Regions from separate parts of the Streptomyces sp. NPDC093064 genome, predicted to be linked through region 2. Evidence: riboswitches for the same ligand, from Rfam matches in the RefSeq annotation. Region 2 holds a riboswitch; the other holds the start of a gene.
The links. A riboswitch is a leader RNA that binds a small molecule or an ion and turns the genes downstream of it on or off. The one in region 2 is predicted to bind S-adenosylmethionine.
Positions count from the first base shown of each region.

Region 1: another riboswitch for S-adenosylmethionine. It lies ahead of ACIQFZ_RS11710 (aminotransferase class V-fold PLP-dependent enzyme); the one in region 2 lies ahead of thrC (threonine synthase).

Region 1 covers NZ_JBIVPK010000007.1:175,626-180,851, reverse strand. The annotation lists gene trpD (anthranilate phosphoribosyltransferase) at 1-900, shown strand, start outside; SAM riboswitch class IV at 986-1,102, shown strand; gene ACIQFZ_RS11710 (aminotransferase class V-fold PLP-dependent enzyme) at 1,300-2,670, shown strand; gene ACIQFZ_RS11705 (Lrp/AsnC family transcriptional regulator) at 2,697-2,978, opposite strand; gene ACIQFZ_RS11700 (rhomboid family intramembrane serine protease) at 2,975-3,727, opposite strand; gene ACIQFZ_RS11695 (hypothetical protein) at 3,882-4,121, shown strand; gene ACIQFZ_RS11690 (NYN domain-containing protein) at 4,212-5,226, shown strand, end outside.
Region 2 covers NZ_JBIVPK010000009.1:49,443-54,668, forward strand. The annotation lists gene ACIQFZ_RS13610 (trehalose-6-phosphate synthase) at 1-432, opposite strand, end outside; gene ACIQFZ_RS13615 (glucosyl-3-phosphoglycerate synthase) at 516-1,496, opposite strand; SAM riboswitch class I at 1,627-1,796, shown strand; gene thrC (threonine synthase) at 1,815-3,098, shown strand; gene ACIQFZ_RS13625 (MoaD/ThiS family protein) at 3,095-3,370, shown strand; gene ACIQFZ_RS13630 (cold-shock protein) at 3,801-4,004, shown strand; gene groL (chaperonin GroEL) at 4,387-5,226, shown strand, end outside.

The DNA.
Region 1 (5,226 bases), on a different contig from region 2:
GTGGTGGCCCTGCGGGCCAAGGGCGAGACGGTGGAGGAGATCACCGGCCTGGTCCGGACGATGTACGAGCACGCCAATGTGATCGAGGTACCCGGCGCGACCGTAGACATCGTCGGCACCGGCGGCGACGGTGCCAAGACGGTGAACATCTCCACCATGTCCTCGATCGTCGTGGCCGGCACCGGCGCCAGTGTCGTCAAGCACGGCAACCGGGCCGCGTCCTCCGCCTCCGGGGCCTCCGACGTACTGGAGAAGCTCGGCGTCAATCTGGAACTGACGCCGCGGCGGGTGGCCGAGGTCGCGCAGGAGGCCGGAATCACCTTCTGCTTCGCGATCAAGTTCCATCCGGCGCTGCGCCACGCGGGCGCCGCCCGCGGCCAGTTGGCCATCCGCACGGTCTTCAACGTGCTGGGCCCGCTGACCAACCCGGCCAGGGTGCGGGCCCAGGCCGTCGGGGTCGCGGACCCGCGCATGGCACCGGTCGTCGCCGGCGTCTTCGCCGAGCGCGGCCACTCCTCCCTGGTCTTCCGGGGCGACGACGGCCTCGACGAGCTCACCACGACCGCCACCTCCCAGGTCTGGATCGTCCGGGACGGCACGGTGACCCAGGAGCGCTTCGACCCGCGGGACGTCGGCATCGAACTGGTGCCCGTGGAGGCGCTGCGGGGCGGTGACGCCTCGTACAACGCCGAGGTGGCCCGGCGCGTGCTGGACGGCGAGAAGGGGCCCGTACGGGACGCCGTCCTGCTGAACTCCGCGGCGGCGCTGGTGGCCCTGCGGCCGGGCCCGGGCACCCTCGCCGAACAGATCCGGGCCGGTATGGACCGCGCGGCGGAGTCGATCGACTCCGGGTCCGCCAAGCGCACGCTGGAGCGCTGGGTGACCGTCAGCAACGCCTGAGACCCGGGCCTCCCCTCGCAAGGCGCAGTCCACGATCCGGACTGCGCCTTGCGCGTGGAAGATCGTGTGGCAGGATGCTGAACCAGGTCATGAGTGACAGCCATGTGGCCCCGGCCGGCTGTCCGGCAACCCTCCGTCCGTGGCGGGGTGCCCCGGGTGAAGACCAGGCCGTAGGCAGCGAGGCCTACGGCAAGCGCGGACCCCTCGCACTCCTTCGAGTGGACACAGTCCAGGGGTCCTGGTCGACGAGGGAGCCTTCCGTGAGCAAGCGAATGCGCTAGGGCCTGTCGCCCCCGAGGCCGCAGAGCCCCGCCACCGCGCTTTCCCCTTCACCCTTCCCCACGCTCGAGCCATGCCTGCTCGCGTGGTGATTCCGCCTGCTTTCACGGGAGTTCACCCATGTCCGTCTCCACCGTCTCCACCGTCGCCGCCGACCAGTCCGTCTGTTCCCCGCTGCCCGTGCTGGGCCGGGACGTCACCGTTCCGCTCGTCACCGGCGGGGAGGTCACCTACGCGGCGCTCGACTACGCGGCCAGCGCGCCCGCCCTCCAGCGCGTCTGGGACGACGTGGCGGCGTACGCGCCGTACTACGGCAGCGTCCACCGCGGCGCCGGCTACCTCTCCCAGCTCTCCACCGACCTGTTCGAGAACGCCCGGAGGACGGTCGCGGAGTTCCTGGACTGCCGTGCGGAGGACCAGGTGGTCTTCACCCGGTCCACCACCGACTCCCTGAACCTGCTCGCCCGCGCGCTGCCCGCGGACTGCCAGGTCTTCGTCTTCGAGACCGAGCACCACGCCTCGCTGCTGCCGTGGCGGGACGCGCGGGTGACCTGCCTCGACGCCCCGCGCACCCCGGAGCGGGCCGTGGCGACCCTGGAGCGGGCCCTCGCCGGCCGCGACCCCCACGGCCCGGCCCTGGTGTGCGTCACCGGCGCCTCCAACGTCACCGGCGAGCTGTGGCCCGTACGGGAGCTGGCCGCCGCCGCCCACGCGCACGGCGCCCGGATCGTCCTGGACGCCGCCCAGCTCGCCCCGCACCACCCGGTGTCCGTCCGCGACCTCGACGTCGACTGGGTCGCCTTCTCCGGCCACAAGCTGTACGCCCCCTTCGGCTCCGGCGTCCTGGCCGGCCGAGCCGACTGGCTCCGTGAGGCCGAGCCGTACCTCGCGGGCGGCGGCGCGAGCCGCACGGTGGCGCGGCGCGCCGACGGGTCCGTGGACGTGAGCTGGCACGAGTCGGCCGCCCGCCACGAGGCCGGCTCCCCGAACGTCATCGGCGCCTACGCCGTCGCCTCGGCCTGCACGGCGCTGACCGAGGCCGGCTTCGACGACCTCGTCGCGCGCGAGCGGTACCTGATCCGCAAGGTGCGGGCGGGTCTCGCCGAGGTGCCCGAGGTCAGGGTGCTCTCCCTGTTCGGCGACGACGCCCCGCGGGTCGGCGTGATCTCCTTCGTCGTGGCGGGCTGGAACAGCTCCCACTTCGCCGCCGCCCTCTCCGCCGAGTACGGCATCGGCGTCCGCGACGGCCTCTTCTGCGCCCACCCCCTGGTCCGCACCCTGCTGGGCGGCGATCCGCAGAGCCAGGGCGAGTGCGGCGCGCCCGAGGCCGCCCCGGGCGAGAAGTCCCTCAACGCCATCCGCGTGAGCTTCGGCGCGGGGACGCCCGACGAGCACGTGGACCGCTTCGTTGCGGCGGTGCGGGAGCTGGTCAGGGACGGCGCGAAGTGGACGTACCGCACGGAGGACGGCCGCTGCGTGCCCGCGGTGTGATCCGCCCGCTCAGGAGCCCGGGGCGGTCAGGAGTCCAGCCCGATGGCGAACGCCGCCTCCAGGTCGTGCTGCGAGTAGGTGCGGAAGGCCACGTGCGTGTCCGTCCCCTCGACGCCCGGGATCTTGCTGATCCGCCCCGGGATGACCTCCGCCAGGTCCTCGTGCTGCCGCACCCGGACCATGGCGATCAGGTCGTAGGTGCCGGTGACGGAGAAGACCTCGCTGACCGAGTCCAGTGAGGCGATCTGCTCGGCGATCTCGGGGATCCGGTCCACGCTGGTCTTGATGAGGACGATCGCGGTGATCACGGCTGGTTCTCTCCCTCGGGGGCCGGAGCAGGGGCGGCCTTCACTCTAGTCTTCCGGCCGAACCAGGCCCACGCGCAGGCGAAGCCCAGGGCGAAGCCCACCACGTGGGCCAGGTAGGCGACCTGCGGTCCCTCGGCGGCGCGGCCGGCGGCCAGCCACTGGAGGGCCGCCCAGAAGGGCAGCACCACCCACGCGGGAAAGCGCAGCGGCAGGAAGAACAGGAACGGGAAGAGACTGGTCACCCGGGCGCTGGGGAATAGGTAGAGAAACGCGCCGAGGACCGCCGAGATCGCGCCCGAGGCCCCCACCAGGCTCTGCCCGGAGTCGGCGTTGGCGACCGCGTAGCCCACGAGGGCCAGGTAGCCGCAGCCGACGTAGAACAGCGTGAACCGGACGCGGCCCATGCGCTCCTCGGTCATCGCCCCGAAGACGTAGAGGAAGAGCATGTTGCCGAGCAGGTGCACCCAGCTGCCGTGCACGAACAGGGCCGTCGCGGGGGTGAGGGCGGCCCGGAGCGAGCCGGTGAACAAGACGTCGGGGATCACGCCCCACCGCCGGAAGTAGGCCCGCTGGGCGAGCAGCAGCGCGTCCCCCGTGCCGTAGGAGGGATTGAGGCCCGCCGCCGGGCCGGCCACGAAGATCAGACAGCACAGGACGATCAGGGCACACGTCACCGGCGCCTGCATGCTCCGTACCGCCCTGGCCGCCCTGATCGTCCGGGCCGCCACCGTGAACCTGTTGCCGATCATGTGCACAGAGCATGGCGTAACCGGACGCAACCGCACAGACCGCCTCGCCGCCATGGACGGACCGGCGCCGAGAAGCCGCCAGGCCGTAGGGTTACGTGCCACACGCCCAGGGAAGCTGGCGCGCCACGGACACAGAAGGAAGCGAACAGTCACGATGACGGTTCCCCTGCCGACCGCCACGACCCGGTGGCGCTGCACCCTGTGCGGCAACCTCACCCGCTTCGACGTGACCCGCTCGTCGAAGGTCGTGGAGTACGTCCACCTCGACCTGGCGGGAGAGCCGCAGGTCGAGGAGCGCGAGGTGGTCAGTGAGACGATCGAGTCGGTGCGTTGCCGCTGGTGCAACGCCGTGGACCAGGTGGAACTCGTGGACAGGCCGGGCGCCGGCTCCTGAGCGGAGCGGGCCCGCACAGGCGACCCCGGCGGGGGTCCGCGAAGCACAGAGGCACAGAGGCACCGAGGCATTGAGGCATTGGGGTGACGGATGGTGGAGACACAAGGCGGGGGGCCGGGCGACGGCGCCGCCGAGGTGCTCGACCGTCCCCTGCCCGACGGAGTGCGCCGCCGGGTCGTCCAGATCGTCTCGGACGCCTTCGGCGCGCTGACGTTCGCCGAGCTGCCCGCGCAGCTGCGGCAGTACGCCCGGTTCACCCCGAGTCGCCGGGCGAAGTTCGCGGGCAACGCGATGGCGTCCGCGCTGGAGACCGATCCGCTGTTCCGCCAGCGCATCGGCGAGAAGTTCAAAGAGGACCAGCCGGAGCTGTCGGGCGCCCTCGACTCCGGCTCGCCGCCCCCGGCCGCGGATCCGCTCGACGTGGCGGCCGCGGCCTACGTACTGCGTCCGCCGGGCTGGGTGAAGCTGGTCGCCGCCGCGGGTGAGGAGGCGCAGCGGGCGGACGCCGAGCGCGCCGACGAGGAGAGCCGCGCCGAACTGGAGCGGCTGCGCGCCGAGCTGGCGGCGGCCCGCGAGCAGACCCGCGCCGACACCGAGCGGCTGCGGGCCGAGCTGGACGCCGCCAGGAAAGAGGCCGAGTCGCTGCACCGCAAGCTGCGGGCCGCGCACAGCGACGTCAAACGCGGTGAGGCCGCGCTGCGCAAAGTGCGGGGCGACATCGAGGCCGTGCGGGCCGAGGGACAGGCGCAGGTGTCGGCCGCCGAGAGCGAGGCCCGGCGGCTCAAGTCGCGTCTGGGGGAGGCGGAGGCCGCGCTGGAGGCGGCCCGCAGGGCGGCCCGCGAGGGGCGCAGCGTGGAGGACATGCGGGTACGGCTGCTGCTGGACACCGTCCTCGACGCGGCCCAGGGGCTGCGCCGGGAGCTGGCACTGCCGCCGGTGTCGGTGCGGCCGGCTGAGACCGTGGACGCGGTCGAGCCGGGCCGGATGACCCCCAAGGACATCGCCGCCCGCGCGCTGTCCGAGCACGACCCGGCGATCCTCGACCAGTTGCTCGCGCTGCCGCAGGCCCATCTGGTCGTCGACGGCTACAACGTGACCAAGACCG
Region 2 (5,226 bases):
CAGCGCCTCGGCGAAGGCCAGGTTGTAGGCCTCGTAGGACTTCCAGCGGCGCCGGAACTCCGCGTCGAAGACCGGCTCCAGCGGGGTCTGGTACAGCATGTGGTGGACGAACCACAGCACCGAGTTGGCGATGCCGTTGTAGGCGTCGGAGAAGACCTTCGCGTCGATGTCGAGCATCCGCACCTGCTGCCCGCCGGTCGCCTCCGACGGCAGCCGGCGCCCGCCCTCGAAGCGGCCCGCCGCCTCCCGGTCGGCGTCGCTCAGCGCGGCGCACACCCACACCGCGCCCGCCTCCGGACCGATCGCGGAGAGCCCGGACACCAGCCCCCCGCCTCCGCGCCGGGAGTGGAGCGAGCCGTTCTCGCGCACCTCGTACGAAACCGGGCCGCGATTGGACGCGACCAGTACCTCGGCACCGTGCGTAGAAGCCATACGCCTCAACTTAGCCCGGCCCCGAAACGCTCAAACGTACGGTTCCGCTTCGTAGCCGGCGGACGACGGGCGGGACCGGTGTTTCACGCCACCTGCCGGGCCGCGTACTCCGCGATCTCGGCCATCGGCGGACGCTCCTCCGTGTCCACGCCGTACGTCCGCGGCTCGAAGCCGTTCTCGCCGCGGACGAACTGGGTGAGGCAGGGGCGCACGAGGTGGCCCCGGGCCAGGCGCAGCTGGGCGGTGCGGTAGATCGCGGCGGCCATCCGGCCGAGCGCCTGTCCGTCCTGGTGCCGGTGCCTGCGCACGCCGACGTCGACCTGGGCGAGGGCGTCCAGACCCACCAGGTGCAGCGCGTCGACCAGCATGCCCAGCTCGACGCCGTAGCCGACCGGGAAGGGCAGTTGTTCGAGGAGTGAGCGGCGGGCCGCGTACTCGCCGCCGAGCGGCTGCACGAAGCCGGCCAGCTGCGGCCAGTGCATGTTGAGCAGCGGGCGTGCCATCAGCTCGGTGACCCGTCCGCCCTGCCCGGCCTGCCCGGCCGCGGCCGGTTTGGAGGTGTGCCCGCCGGGCACGGTGAAGGGCCGGTCGTACATCGCCTTGACCAGGTCGACGTCGCGTTCGGTGAGCAGCGGGCCCACGATGCCGGTGACGAAGTCGGAGGAGAACTCCCGCAGATCGGCGTCGACGAAGCAGATGACGTCCCCGCGGGTGACGAGCAGGGAGCGCCACAGAACCTCGCCCTTGCCCGGCACGGCCGGCAGGCGCGGCAGGATCTCGTCGCGGTGCACCACGCGGGCGCCCGCGGCGGCGGCCACCTCGGAGGTGCGGTCGGTGGAGCCCGAGTCGACGACGACGATCTCGTCGACGAGCGGCGCACGCTCCACGAGGTCGCGGCGGATCACCGCGACGATGTCGCCGACCGTCGCCTCCTCGTTCAGCGCGGGCAGCACCACGGAGACCGACTGGCCGGTGCGCTGCTTGGCCGCCAGAATCTGGTGGAGCGGCCGGTCGGCCACGGACCAGGAGCGGGTGGCCAGCCAGCACTCGACTTCTTCCAGCACGGTCAGCGGCTCCTCACTGTTGTCTCGCGCTTCGGACGACTGACTCAGCCGTCCTGGCCTTCCGTTACAGTCTGAACAACGCGGACGACCATCCCATGCCGGGGGTCACCTCCGCGTCACAACCGAATACAGCTCATCCAGAGGGGCAGAGGGACACGGCCCGATGAAGCCCCGGCAACCCTCCAGCCGGTTCTCGTATCGACTGCTGTGCCTGCACAGCCGATCGTCTTCGCGAGGCTCCCGGCTAGGGAAGGTGCCAAATCCGTCTCACGGCGAGATGCGTCGTGAGGAAGATGAGGAGAAAGGGCCTCGCCTCACATGGCTGTGCAGACCGTTGTAAGCAGCACCGACTCCACCGTGGACCTCGGCCCCGCAGCGGCGCTGAGCTGCCGCGAGTGCGGTCACCGCGTCCCCCTCGGCCCGGTCTTCGCCTGCGAGGAGTGTTTCGGCCCGCTGGAGATCGCCTACGACTTCTCGGCCTACGACACCGAGGAGCTGCGCAAGAGGATCGAAGCGGGCCCCGCGAACATCTGGCGCTACGCGCCGCTGCTGCCCGTCCCCGCGGACGTCGCCGGCAAGCCGAACCTGAACCCGGGCTGGACCAAGCTCGTCCGGGCCGACCGCCTCGCCCGCGAACTGGGGGTGACCGGCGGGCTGTACGTGAAGGACGACTCCGGCAATCCCACGCACTCCTTCAAGGACCGCGTGGTCGCCCAGGCACTGGAGGCGGCCCGCGCCTTCGGCTTCACCACCCTCTCCTGCTCCTCGACCGGCAACCTGGCCGGCGCCGTCGGCGCCGCGGCCGCCCGCGCCGGGCTGCGCTCCTGCGTGTTCATCCCGCACGACCTGGAGCAGGGCAAGGTCGTGATGGCCGCGATCTACGGCGGCGAACTCGTCGGCATCGAGGGCAACTACGACGACGTGAACCGTTTCTGCTCCGAGCTGATCGGCGATCCGGCCGGCGAGGGCTGGGGCTTCGTCAACGTCAACCTGCGGCCGTACTACGCCGAGGGCTCCAAGACGCTGGCGTACGAGATCTGCGAGCAGCTCGGCTGGCGGCTGCCGGACCAGATCGTCGTCCCGATCGCCTCGGGCTCCCAGCTCACCAAGGTCGACAAGGGCCTGCGGGAGCTGATCGAGCTGGGGCTGGTCGAGGACAAGCCGTACAAGATCTTCGGCGCCCAGGCCGAGGGCTGCTCGCCGGTGTCCACCGCCTTCAAGGCCGGCCATGAGGTCGTGCGGCCGCAGAAGCCGAACACGATCGCCAAGTCCCTGGCCATCGGCAACCCGGCCGACGGCCCGTACGTCCTGGACATCGCGCGCCGCACCGGTGGCGCGGTGGAGGACGTGACCGACGAGCAGGTCGTCGACGCCATCAAGCTGCTGGCGCGGACCGAGGGCATCTTCGCCGAGACCGCGGGCGGTGTGACGGTCGGCGTGACGAAGAAGCTGGTCGAGGACGGCGTCCTCGACCCGACGAAGACCACCGTCGTCCTCAACACCGGCGACGGGCTGAAGACGCTGGACGCGGTGGCCGGCACCGGCCTGACCGCGACGATCCGTCCGACCCTGGACTCCTTCCGAGAGGCTGGCCTGGCATGAGCGTGACCGTTCGCATCCCCACCATCCTGCGCACCTACACCGGCGGCCGGGCCGAGGTGAACGCCGAGGGCGCGACCCTGTCCGAGGTCATCTCGGACCTGGAGAAGAACCACACGGGCATCTCGGCACGGGTCCTGGACGACCAGGGCAAGCTGCGCCGCTTCGTCAACGTGTACGTCAACGACGACGACGTCCGGTTCGAGCAGGGCCTCGAGACGGCCACCCCGGACGGCGCGGGCGTCTCGATCATCCCGGCGGTCGCCGGCGGCTGATCATTACCTTCGGTAATCCCGATTACGCAGAGTTCATCGAATTGCCCCCTCCGTGAGAGAAGCGGAGGGGGCAATTCTGTGTGGTTGAGCGCGGTAGAGTTGGGGAACGCGCCCTCCAACTCCGAATCCGGGGCCATGGATTCCTGCCGCGAGCCCGGCAAGAAGTAGCCAAAGTCTGCGGGCCTTTTGTGGCATTTGCCTTGTTTGCGGGGCCCGACTTGCCCTGAATTCGCGTGAATTCTTCCTATATTCCGGACCGCGTACGTCCAGATTTCTCGTCCGATTGACCTGTTGCAGACGGCAGTTGGACAGATACATTCAGCCGCGGTCGACGCGTTCCGGCGCACGCCCCCGATCCACGGGGGGTGAGGTCTGACCCGGGTCCGCGAAGTGTGGATCTGTGCAAGGGCCAGTAATAGGGGAGTTAGGCATGGCTCAGGGCACCGTCAAGTGGTTCAACGCGGAGAAGGGGTACGGCTTCATCGCGGTCGACGGTGGTGCGGACGTCTTCGTCCACTACAGCGCGATCCAGATGGACGGCTACCGCACGCTGGAAGAGGGCCAGCGGGTCGAGTTCGAGATCTCGCAGGGCCAGAAGGGTCCACAGGCCGACATGGTCCGTGTCACGGCCTGAATCGCGCGACCACCGCAAGCGACGTTCTTCTTCGGAAGGGCCCGCACCTCCGCTGCCGGGGTGCGGGCCCTTCGCTGTGTCGGCGCACTTCCCCGTCCGGCGGTCGGCACGCCCGTGTCCGCGCACCGCGCGCCCGCACGGCCCGGTACGCCCGTGTTCGCGCCCGGCCGAGTGCCCCGCCGACCCCCGAAGGCGCTTGCACTCGAAGGGGTCGAGTGCTAATCATTGGCGTTAGCACTCTGAAGGTGAGAGTGACAACGAAGGACCGGGTCGGTGAGGCCACGGGCCGGGTGGGGCAAGGAACCACCGGTCGGGGGCCGTCCGTCGCGGGCGCGGGCGCGGTCCGAAGTAATCACCCCCAGTCCTGGGAGGACCACTTCACATGGCCAAGATCATCGCGTTCGACGAGGAGGCGCGGCGAGGCCTCGAGCGCGGCATGAACCAGCTCGCGGACGCCGTCAAGGTGACCCTCGGCCCCAAGGGCCGCAACGTCGTCCTCGAGAAGAAGTGGGGTGCCCCCACGATCACCAACGACGGTGTCTCCATCGCCAAGGAGATCGAGCTCGAGGACCCGTACGAGAAGATCGGCGCCGAGCTGGTCAAGGAAGTCGCCAAGAAGACGGACGACGTCGCCGGCGACGGTACGACCACCGCGACCGTGCTCGCCCAGGCCCTCGTCAAGGAAGGCCTGCGCAACGTCGCCGCCGGTGCCAACCCGATGGCCCTGAAGCGCGGTATCGAGAAGGCCGTCGAGGCCGTCTCCGCCGCCCTGCTCGACCAGGCCAAGGAGGTCGAGACCAAGGAGCAGATCGCCTCCACCGCCTCCATCTCCGCCGCCGACACCCAGATCGGCGAGCTCATCGCCGAGGCCATGGACAAGGTCGGCAAGGAAGGCGTCATCACCGTCGAGGAGTCGCAGACCTTCGGTCTGGAGCTCGAGCTCACCGAGGGCATGCGCTTCGACAAGGGCTACATCTCCGCCTACTTCGCGACCGACATGGAGCGCATGGAGGCGTCGCTCGAGGACCCGTACATCCTCATCGCCAACTCCAAGATCTCCTCGGTCAAGGACCTGCTCCCGCTCCTGGAGAAGGTCATGCAGTCGGGCAAGCCGCTGCTGATCATCGCCGAGGACGTCGAGGGCGAGGCCCTGTCGACCCTGGTCGTCAACAAGATCCGCGGCACCTTCAAGTCCGTCGCCGTCAAGGCCCCGGGCTTCGGC